2 regions of the Chryseobacterium sp. FG46 genome follow, and region 1 is predicted to be linked to the other one. Evidence: riboswitches for the same ligand, from Rfam matches in the RefSeq annotation. Region 1 holds a riboswitch; the other holds the start of a gene.
The links. Region 1 has a riboswitch for S-adenosylmethionine ahead of ACODR7_RS06845 (SusC/RagA family TonB-linked outer membrane protein). Riboswitches for the same ligand answer to the same signal wherever they lie in the genome.
Positions count from the first base shown of each region.

Region 2: it holds a riboswitch for S-adenosylmethionine, as region 1 does, so the genes downstream of both, ACODR7_RS05010 (TonB-dependent receptor plug domain-containing protein) here and ACODR7_RS06845 (SusC/RagA family TonB-linked outer membrane protein) in region 1, are expected to answer to the same signal.

Region 1 covers NZ_JBMDJJ010000006.1:157,984-163,847, forward strand. The annotation lists gene ACODR7_RS06830 (GYDIA family GHMP kinase) at 1-715, shown strand, start outside; gene pckA (phosphoenolpyruvate carboxykinase (ATP)) at 843-2,459, shown strand; gene ACODR7_RS06840 (type II 3-dehydroquinate dehydratase) at 2,562-2,969, opposite strand; SAM riboswitch class I at 3,215-3,314, shown strand; gene ACODR7_RS06845 (SusC/RagA family TonB-linked outer membrane protein) at 3,398-5,864, shown strand, end outside.
Region 2 covers NZ_JBMDJJ010000004.1:154,044-159,907, forward strand. The annotation lists gene ACODR7_RS05005 (APC family permease) at 1-678, opposite strand, end outside; gene ACODR7_RS05010 (TonB-dependent receptor plug domain-containing protein) at 686-3,118, opposite strand; SAM riboswitch class I at 3,213-3,317, opposite strand; gene ACODR7_RS05015 (alpha-amylase family glycosyl hydrolase) at 3,410-5,864, opposite strand, start outside.

The DNA.
Region 1 (5,864 bases):
TTATAAAAACTGGCAGATTCTGGAAACCAATATTCCATCAAGTGCTGAATTCATTACCAAAACACTACAAAATGTTCAGCAGCTTTCTAGCAGTAAATTCAAAGCAGACCTTACTTATCATTTAAAAACAAATCTTCAGTTTCCTGCAGATTATGGGCTTGGTAGCAGTTCCACCCTGATGAACAATCTTGCAGAATGGGCAGAGGTTGATCCTTTTTATCTTAATACTATCAGCTTAGGTGGCAGTGGATACGATATCGCTGTAGCTAAGGAAAAATCTGCAGTTCTGTTCCAGAGTAAACCTGAGATAAAATATGAGAAAGTAGATTTCAGTCCATCCTTTAAAAATGAACTGATTTTTATTCATTTAAATCAGAAGCAGGATAGTAGAGAGGGAATCAACTTTTACAAGTCCAAAAAGAAGTCTCCGGAATTGGTGAATGAATTTTCAGATCTCACAAAAAAAATATTGTTATGCAATGAATTGGAAAAATTTTCCGAATTAATGATGATTCATGAGCATAAAATTGCAAATTTTCTTGAAATTCTCACAGTTAAAGAAAAATTATTCTCAGATTGCCCTTTATTTGTCAAAAGTTTAGGTGCATGGGGTGGAGATTTTGTAATGAGTGCTAAATTTGGGGACTATAAGAACTATTTTTGGGAGAAAGGTTTTTCCACTGTTTTAGAATGGGAAAATATAATTAGCTTATAATCAAATGGTTGTAATCCTTTTTTTTTATTTGTCATTCTGACTTATATCAGTATATTTAAACCACCTTTAACAAATAATTAATATTATTTTTGTTGAAGTCAATAAAGAAATAGAAAATATAAGTAAAATGAAAAACACTAAAATCATCCAGGATTTAGAGAAATTAGGGATTAAAGGAAACTATGAAGTAGTGTATAATCCTTCTTATGAAGAATTATATCAGGCTGAAGTTTCTCCTGAAAATCAGGGGTTTGAGCAAGCTGAGCTTACGGAATCTGGCGCAGTATCGGTAAAAACAGGAATTTTCACAGGTCGTTCACCTAAAGACAGATATATTGTTCAGGATGATGTTACAAGAGATACAATTTTCTGGGATGGTAAAGTAAACCTACCTACAACAGCAGAAATTTTCGGGTCTTGTAAAGAACTAGTGCTGAACCAGCTTGCTGGATCTAAAAAGATTTATGTAGTAGATACATTCTGCGGAACGAATGCAGATACGAGACTTAAAGTAAGATTCATCGTTGAAGTAGCATGGCAGGCGCATTTTGTTACTAATATGTTTATTCGTCCTTCTCACTATGAGCTTGAAAACTTCGGTGAGCCGGATTTCACTGTAATCAACGGATCAAAAACAACAAACCCGAACTGGGAAGCTCAGGGATTACACTCTGAAAACTTCATTATGTTCAACCTTACTGAAAAACTACAGATCATTGGAGGTACCTGGTACGGAGGTGAGATGAAAAAAGGAATGTTTGCCATGATGAACTATTACCTTCCGTTAAAAGGTATGGCTTCCATGCATTGTTCTGCAAACGTTGGAGAAAAAGGGGATGTAGCTTTATTCTTTGGTCTTTCTGGAACAGGTAAAACTACTTTATCAGCAGATCCTAAAAGATACCTTATCGGTGACGATGAGCACGGATGGGATAACAACGGAGTATTCAACTATGAGGGAGGATGCTACGCTAAAGTGATTGACTTATCTGAAGAAAAAGAACCGGATATCTTCGCTGCCATCAAGAGAGATGCACTTCTTGAAAACGTTGTTGTGAACAATGGAGTAGCAGATTATACAGACGGTTCAATCACTGAGAACACAAGAGTTTCTTATCCAATATATCATATCAACAAAATTGTATTGCCTTCTAAAGCAGGTCATGCTAAGAAGATTGTTTATCTTTCAGCAGATGCATTTGGGGTACTTCCTCCGGTTTCTATCCTGAATGAAGATCAGGCTCAGTACCACTTCCTTTGCGGTTATACCTCAAAATTAGCCGGAACTGAAAGAGGAATTACAGAACCTCAGCCATCTTTCTCTCCAGCATTTGGTGAAGCATTCCTTACATTACACCCTACAATGTATTCTAAAACATTAATCGGTAAAATGAAGGAGCACGGAGCTAAAGCTTATTTGGTGAATACAGGTTGGAATGGTACCGGAAAGAGAATTTCTCTGAAAGATACCAGAGCAATCATTGATGCAATCATTGACGGGTCTATCGATAATGCTCCTAAAACTCAGGTTCCAATTATGAACCTTGAAATTCCTACTGAATTACCAAACGTTTCTGCAGGTATTTTAGATCCTAGAGATACCTATGAGAGCGCTTCAGAATGGGAAGAAAAAGCAAAAGATCTTGCTTCAAGATACATCAAGAATTTTGAGCAGTACTGTGATACTGAAGAAGGTAAGAAATTAGTTGCTTCAGGACCCCAATTGCAGGAACAGACTATCTAATAGTTATCCATCAACATATAAAAAGCCTCATCAATAATGAGGCTTTTTGTTTGTATGTATCTGTGAGAATCTGTGTGATCTGTGGGGAATATAAGCTAAAAATTACTTCAAGCTCAATAAAGCCAATCTGTATCCATTCATCCCAAAACCAGATAAAACAGCGTCCGTATTAGCTGCTGTAACTGATTTCTGCCTGAATTCCTCTCTTTTGTAGATATTGCTGATGTGAACTTCTACTTTCGGTTTGCGGATATTCTTCAAACAATCAGCAATTGCATAAGAATAGTGGGTGAAAGCTCCCGGGTTAATTACCACCGCATCAAAATCATCATCCTGAAGCCTGTTGATAAGCTCACCTTCAATATTAGACTGGTAATATTGTAATTCATAAGCCTGAAACTCGGATCTTAAATTTTCCAAATAACTTTCCATAGAAACATTTCCATAGATTTCCGGTTCTCTTGTGCCTAACAGATTGAGGTTAGGGCCATTGATGATCAAAACTTTCATAGCATAAAATTAAAAAGTTTTTTCAATAAATCACACAAAAATTAAGGTATACTGAATTTTCATGCTATTGAATTATTGATAATGATATTTGTCATGTTTGAATAAATGATAAGGTCTGCAACTTCTTATTGTAGTGGGTTTTATTAAAAATTTATGTTAATTATTAAAAAATTATCATGAAAAAACAAATAAGTCTACTTGTTTTGTAGACTAAAAGTTTTTAGCTTTGCAACCATATTTCGATCGGCTTATAAAGAAAGATGGAGGGAACTGACCCTGTGAAATCTTAACAACCTGCCTCGTGTGGCAAGGTGTTACATTCAGCCTTTTAAGGAAAAATAAGCATTTGGTTTATCGTATTTATCGATGCCCTTTGCTGACTTTTCGGCAAAGGGCAAAATTTTAATATATGATAAATAAAATTGATTATGATTAGCAAAAATTTATTCAATTATAAAGCGTGGATACCTCCGGTTGCTGCTTTTTTTCTGGGAATAACCAGCATCAATGCACAGAATTCCAGGCCGAAAAAAGATAGCCTCCATGAAAAGGAACTTGATGAGGTAGTAGTGGTAGCGTACGGAAAAGCAAAAAGAAACAGCTATACCGGTTCTGTAGCTACAATTTCCAGCGATAAAATCAATAACAGACCAGTTACGAATATTACCAAAGCATTGGAAGGACAGGTTGCCGGAATTCAAACAACCAGTGCATCGGGACAGCCCGGCGCAGTTTCTACCATCCGCATCAGAGGAATTGGCTCAATCAGTGCTTCCAGTGATCCTTTATATGTAGTGGATGGAATTCCTTTTGACGGAAACCTGAACGCTATCAGCCCGAGTGATATAGAATCTATCAGTGTTCTGAAAGATGCTACAGCAAGTGCTTTGTATGGTTCAAGAGGTGCAAATGGGATTATTATCATCACTACAAAATCAGGTAAAAAAGGAGAAGCCAGAGTTAATTTTAATATCAGCCAGGGATTCTCCGGAAGAGCGGTGAAAGATTATCAACAGGTTAATACAGATCAGTATTTTCAACTCTATTGGGAAGCGCTGAGAAACGGATATCAGTCTGGCAAAGTTTCTTCTCAACAGGCTGCACAAATGGCAACAGATAATCTTGTTTCGACTCTTGGGATCAATCCATATGGCACTGCTTATCCAAAACCGGTAGGAACAGATGGAAAATTATTACCTGGTGCATCGCCGCTTTGGAATGATGACTGGAGAGATATTTTACAGAGAGTAGCTTCAAGAAATCAGGTGGATCTTGATATCAGCGGAGGAAGTGATAAAAGTAATTACTTCTTTTCACTGGGATATCTGGATGATAAAGGGATGGCGATTGAATCAGGATATAAAAGATATAATACCCGATTGAAGATCAATTCTGAAGTGAAAAAATGGCTTAATGTTGGAGTAAACCTGAATTATACAAACAGTATTCAGCAAGCGCCTACTTCTTCGGATTCCAAGGCGAGTAACATCATCAACGCAGCAAGATTTATTCCTTCATTCTATCCTTATTATGAAAGAAATGCAGATGGTACATATATTTTGGATGCTGATGGAAACCCGGTTTATGATTTTGGAAAATACAGGCCTACGAATGCGCTTCAGAATCAGAATGCCGCTGCAACACTGCCTTTAGACAAAAACGAAAACAAAGAAGATAACTTCTCCGGAAAAGGATTCATGGAATTCACTTTCTTGCCGGAGTTGAAATTCAAGACCAGCTTCTCTGTGGATTTAGTGAATTATAACGGACATTATTACTCAAATCCATTATTGGGGCAAGGTGCTGAAATAGGAGGTTCGGTAACGAAAACCAATACCAGAACACTTTCTTATACAACCAGCAATATTCTGACGTATGATAAAAAGTTTGGAAAACACCATGTTAATGCTTTAGCAGGGCACGAATTCTATAAATACGATTATCAGACCATTTCCGGAACAAGAAGTCAGTTTTCACTGCCTTATTACTATGAACCGGATGCTGCTTCTCTGTTAGGAAGCTTCAGTGGAAACAGTAATAAATTAAGCTTATTAAGTTTCCTTGGAAAAGTAGAGTATGATTATAATAATACCTATTTCCTGTCAGCTTCAGGAAGAGCAGACAGTTCTTCGAGATTTGCGAAAGATAACAGATGGGGGAGATTCTGGTCAGTGGGAGGTTCGTGGAAAATATCCAATGAGGAATTTATTAAAAGCCTGAATGTTTTCAATCAGCTGACATTGCGTGCCAGCTACGGAGGTCAGGGGAATGATAAATTACTTAGACCTAATGGGCAGCCGCTTTATTATGCGTATCAGGAGCTGTATAGATTTATAAGCCTTGGCGGAGAGCCGGGAACAACCCTTGAAAAGACTTCTACCAATAATGTGAAATGGGAAACCAACCTTAATTTAAATGTTGGATTGGAATTCGCGATTCTGAATAACAGAATTAAAGGAAATATCGAATATTTCAAAAGACAAAGCCAGGATCTTCTGTTTAATATGCCGGTTGCACCATCATTGGGAATCAGTGATTATCCTGCGAATATCGGAACCATCCAGAATACAGGATTTGAATTTTCATTATTTACAACACCTATTAAGAATGATGATTTTCAATGGAATGTAGATGTGAACCTAAGTACTTTAAACAATAAAGTTACCAAGTTACCCGGAGGTTCTCTTGTGGTAGGAACTAAATTGCTGACAGTAGGAGGTTCTGTATATGATTTCTTTATTCCGGAATGGGTTGGTGTGGATCCAGGCAATGGAAAACCCTTATGGAAAACTGTTACTACCAATGCCAGCGGAAACTCAGTGGAAGGAACAACTTCGGAATATTCAAAAGCTACAAAACTATTGCAAGGTTCTGCATTACCTAAGCTGACAGGTG
Region 2 (5,864 bases), on a different contig from region 1:
CGGAAGGTTTTTCTGCACATCCTTTATTTCTCCGGCAATATAGGAAGCTGAATTCCAGCCTGTATAGGAATAGGTCACAAATACCAGAGAGGTAGCAAAGGCAGGAAGCATGATCTCATTCTGCCAGCTGTCGCTGAAATTAAGACTATTGCCCATCTGTGGTGAATTTGAAATTCCTACTCCAAGAATAATCAGTACAATAATAAAAGCTATCTTAATGAAGGTAAAAAAGTTATGAAACCTGCTGGATGTTTTCAAGCTAAATGACAGTGCGGCCGCAACCAGAAAGATCACAGATATCGCAAAACCGTTTCCGAAGCTATAATCAAATACCGAAAGATATTTTGACATAGCCAAAGCTGCCAGCGCTACGGGAGAGGAAAATCCTATGATGAGTGAAATCCAGCTTATGAGATATCCGAATATCGGATGATAGGTTTCTTTGAGATAAATAAAATCGCCTCCGTTTCCTTTAAAATGGGAACCCAGTTCTGCGTAACAAAAAGCCCCGAACAAAGCGAGAACTCCTCCGATGCTCCACAGCAGGAAAATGCTGTAGGTATTGGTAATATCAGAAAGCTGAAATCCCAGGGTGGTAAAAATTCCGGTTCCGATCATATTGGAAACGACAATGGCTGCGGCTGTTTTCCAGCCAATCTGATGTGAGGCAGTACTCATTTAATGATTAAAAGTTAAAATTAAGCCTTCCGAAGAAATAATTCCCCAACGTTCCCATCTGAACCGGTGCATATTTGAATACTCCATAATATGAATTTTTATAAATCTGGCGGTCCGGAAAGACATCAAATATATTGTTGGCTCCTACTGTAAAATTGATACTTTTGGTGATATCATACCCAACGCTGATATCTGTCACTACTTTTGGTGAGAATTCCTGCACGTCTCCAAACGGATAACCATCTCTTATTACCTTACCAAAATAGGTATTTCTTACGAGAAAACTGAATTTTCCGATTCCATAATTTAATCCTAATGAAGCTTTTGTTTTGGGAGACAGTGTTTCAATGATATTGATCTGATCGGGACCAAAAAACTGATCCTGAGGCGTTCCTAAGTTTTCAGGAAAATGAAAATCTGTAATTTTTGTTTCCGTATAGTTTCCGGCAAGATTCATATTTAATTTTCCATTCCCAAGAATCCAGTCATAGGAAACCACTACATCTACTCCTTTCGTTTCTGTATCAATAGCATTGGCGAAAAATCTTCCGCTTTCTACCTTAAACTGATCCAGCCTTTTATCTGTAATATTGCTGGTAATCACGATTCTATCCTTTACTTTAATGAAATAACCATCTATTGTAATAAACAGTCCTTTTAATGGTTTTAATGTCAATCCTGCACTTGCATTGACTGAGGTTTCCTGTTTGAGTTTATCAAATCCAAGAATTTTAGCGGCTTCGCTATCGTTGCTGAATATTCCTTTGGTCACAATCTTTGAACCGGAAGTAGAAATATCCGCATAGGAATTATTAAAATACTGCTGTTGCAATGATGGTGCTCTGAATCCTGTCCCAACAGCTGCCCTTATGGCATAATTTTTTACAAATTCATATCGTAGCGCAAGTTTTCCATTCAAGGTATTTCCGAAATCCGAATAATTTTCAAACCTGGCAGCGGCGTCAATATTGAGTTTTTTATCTAAATCATAAGAAATATCTGCATATACCGCGGTGGAATGTCTGTCTTTCTTTAGTGCATTGTTGGGAGAAAATCCGATAAAGGATTGAGATCCGCCTGCTCCCAACACTGTAGATCCTTCAGTGGCAACGTTTCCATTGACGTCATATTGAGTATAAGATGCTTCGTCACCCGCTTTGATCTGGTATTGCTCAAACCTGAATTCACCACCGAAAGCAATATTGAAGCGGTTTATATTTTTGGAAACATCAAGATTCACCGTATTCTGAAGGAAGCTGTGTGCTCCGGCATAAAAATCTGTTGGTGATTTTGCTCCTAGAGAAGCATTATTGGTATGGCTTACATTATAATTGAAGGTATTGCTCCCGAATGTATTACTTACATCGAATAGCCAGTCATTAACATTATATTTTGCTCCTACAGCATAAGAAATATCATATACCTGAGACCCAAGAATTGCCTGAAAACCATTCGGGTAAATGGATGAAACCACATTAGACTTTTCGCTTGGCAGTCTTCTGAAGCCAAACCCTTCTCCTTCTTTAATACTGAAACCTCCGAAAGAATAGAGTTTAAAATGATCATTAAAAGGGTATTCTGAATTGAAAAACAGCTGTCCCTGTCTGATCTGGGCATCTCCGATCTGAAAATTAAAATCATCACGGGTCAACCCTCTTTTTTCAATTTCGGCATCATCCGCAGCTCTGGCTGCTTTTACAGCTTCAGCGTCACCTGCAAATTCATACGCAAAATTATCTCCGAAAATATCCAGGTCGTGATTTTGTGTTCTTGTGGTTTTTCCTCTGTGGCTTAGCTGTAATGAAAGATTAATATACCCTTCTTTCTTTCCTAATGAAGTTCCATAGTTAACTCCTGCCTGGTAAGTATCACCATCATTTCTTCCGGTTAATCCGTAGGTAAGACTTGCTGAAGCTCCGGCATTTTTCTTAAGAATAATATTGATGACTCCCGCAATAGCATCAGAGCCATATTGTGCGGCGGCTCCGTCTCTCAGGACTTCAATCCGGTCAATAGCAATAACCGGAATAGTGCTCAAATCTGTTCCTACAGAGCCATTTCCTACTGTATTCTGATAATTGACCAAAGAAGTAGAATGTCTTCTTTTCCCGTTAAGCAATACTAAAACCTGATCAGAACCCATTCCTCTTAACGTTACGGGATCAATATGCTCTGTTCCATCAGAAGCAGACTGTCTCACTGCATTAAATGAAGGGATCACATAATTCAGGAGATCCTGGGCGGTCATTTGCGGAGAACTTCTCTGGATTTTATCGATATTGATAACATCTACAGGAACCGGCGTTTCCAGCTTTGTTCTTTTAACATTTCGGTTTCCGACGATGATGATATCTTCGATCTGTTTTCCTTTTTCCTCACTTTCCTGAGCGGCTACCAGAATTGCTCCAAGCAATAGTACAGCTGTGCTTAATTTTTTCATTTTTTGTTCTTGCCAATTAATACTACCAATCTGACGGATCTTTCCGCAGATATACAAGACTTCAAGAAATGGAATTCATATAGAGTATTGACTTCAATTATCTCTCCCAAAGGGTTGGAATTAGCACCTTTACACGCTGGAATTGTGCAGGTTGCTAAGGTTTCTCCGGGCCAAATCCCTCCACCTTTCTTGATAAATCTACTGCAAAAGTAGACTATTTTTCTGAACTTACAAAAAAAGGCAAATCTGCTGATCTGCAAATTTGCCTTTATTATTATTCTATGTTTTAGCTTATTGAATCATCATCTTTTGAATAGCTATTCCTGTATCCGATTTCAACTGCACAAGATACGTTCCTGCCGGATAATTAACCTTCATATTATAAGCTCCATTCTCTTTATCCAGTTTGAAAGTATCCAATTTTTTACCCGTCATATCAAAAATCAGAATCTCTCCGTTTTTTGCTTTACTGAAAATGAGTTTAGCGATTCCGTTCCGAACAGGATTATCTGCAATCTGAAGGGATAACTTATTGGCAGCATTGGTATCTATAGTAGACAAAGCTCCTGTATAATTTCCAAAGATTCTGAATTCTCCCGGCTGTAAAGTGACCGGAGTTGTTGTGGAAGCTACATTCAAAATACTGTTGTCCATCAGATTCTGCCATTGACCTGTGTAAGGGAAATAAGGGACTACATTCTGTGCTGAGGTTGTGTAATTAGCCAATACGACAACATTCTTTATTCCTGTTGTAATAGCTGCATCATATACATAAATTCTTGTGATGAGACCATTAGGATCATTCGTAAGGTTATTGGATTCTATACTGTAGGTCTTAGATTTAAAAACCGGATAGGTATTTCTGATATTGATGATTTTAGCCCATGTATCATAAACAGCCTTTCTGTTCGCATTGGTATCATATCCTAAAGTGAATGCAACAGGCTTTTCATCGGTTCTGCATCCGTTATTGATAGTTCCGTCTGCGCATCTGTTGATGCTGAATTCATATCCTAATTCTCCAAACTGCCAGATCATTTTCGGACCTGGAATAGTAAAGAAAGTAGCACCGAAGGTTTTCATTCTTTCAAGAGCGGTATTCAGGTCTTTCACATTGTAGCTTCCGTTCACTGCACCGTATGCAAGATTTTTAAACATCAGTCTTTCTTCATCGTGGCTTTCTCCGTAGCCTACAGCACTCATATTGGTAAAACCGTGAAGACTGTGGTTCATTCGATCGTAATTGCTGTTTTCCTTATATCCCATCGTATTCTGATTGTAAGGATCTGTCTGCTTGTTCCAAAGCATAACGCCTTTTCCTTCGGCTATTCTGTAGTTGGCCCATTGCTGTTCTTCCGCATCTGTTCCCAAATGTTCAAAGATCATGTAAGAATTGGGATCAATCGCCCACTGTCTGTCTGCATAATGCTTCATAATATCCACTCTGTCCTGCTGATAGGCATTGGTACAGGGTTCATCATTTTCGGAACAGCTTTGTGTAAATCCTTTGGTTAAATCCCAGCGGAATCCGTCTATGTGATATTCAGTCAGCCATTGCTCAAGACATCTCTCAACGTAATATTGCGTTGAAAGGCTTGTATGGTTAAAATCATTAAATACGTTGTATGAATGTTTCGGAACCTGATTGAAGTAAGGATTGTTGGCCGCAACATCTCCATAGCCATCACCATCCGGGTCTACATTCCAGAGTCTTACCAGAGGAGAACGTCCTGTAGCGTGATTAAATGCAACATCCAGAATGACTGCAATTCCGTTCTGATGGCATAGATCTACAAATTCTTTGAATTTTTCGGGAGTACCATAGGCTTTGTCCAGTGCATAATGGAAGGAAGTATTGTATCCCCATGAAAGATTTCCATCAAATTCCATGATGGGCATTAATTCTATAGCGTTGATTTTTAAGTTTTTTAAATAGGAAATTTTATTGATCAATGACTGCCAGTTCTTTTCCTGTGTAAAATCTCTCAATAGTAATTCATAGACTACAAGATCCTGTTTCGCAGGTCTTTGAAAATTGGTAACCTGCCAGTTATAAGCGGTCTGACCTGTTTTAAATATTGACACTTCAAAGCCCTGTCCGGCAGGAAATGCAGGCAAATTTGGATAGGTAGAAGCCGAAATCCAAGGATCATCATAGGAAGATAAGATTTGCGGCGAATAGGGGTCTGCTACTTTTCTTAAATCATTGGTTCTGTATTGGAAAGTATTGAGCTGCTGAGGGGTAATTCCATTGAGCTCAATCCAGTACAGATCAGGATTTGTGGTATCTTTATTCATCAGATACGTATCATTCACCGTCCAGTTATTGAAACTTCCGATGACATGTACAAAACTTTTCCCCGGAGCATATAAAGCCAATCCCACCTTGGTAGGATCTGTCGGATCATAATTGATTCCCTGTCTGATCCAGTTGGGTATTGCCTGAGAAACAACATTTCTTGGAACCTGTACAATAAATGCCGCTGCCTTGGAATTGATTCCCTGTGTTGCCACAAGTTCCATACTGGCATCCTGAGTGACTGTATAACTGTAAGAATAAGATTGTGAAGGAGTTGTTGTAGAATTAACAACAGTTCCGTTTGCTTTTAACTGAAATGTTGCATTGGTACTGGTTGTAGCAGTAACAGTAATGGAATTTCCTACAGGAACTGAAGTGAGGCTGTTCACTAATGGATTTGTAAGCGTTAAGCTTAAAGTACCTACGTTTACAAAAATATCAGGTGAA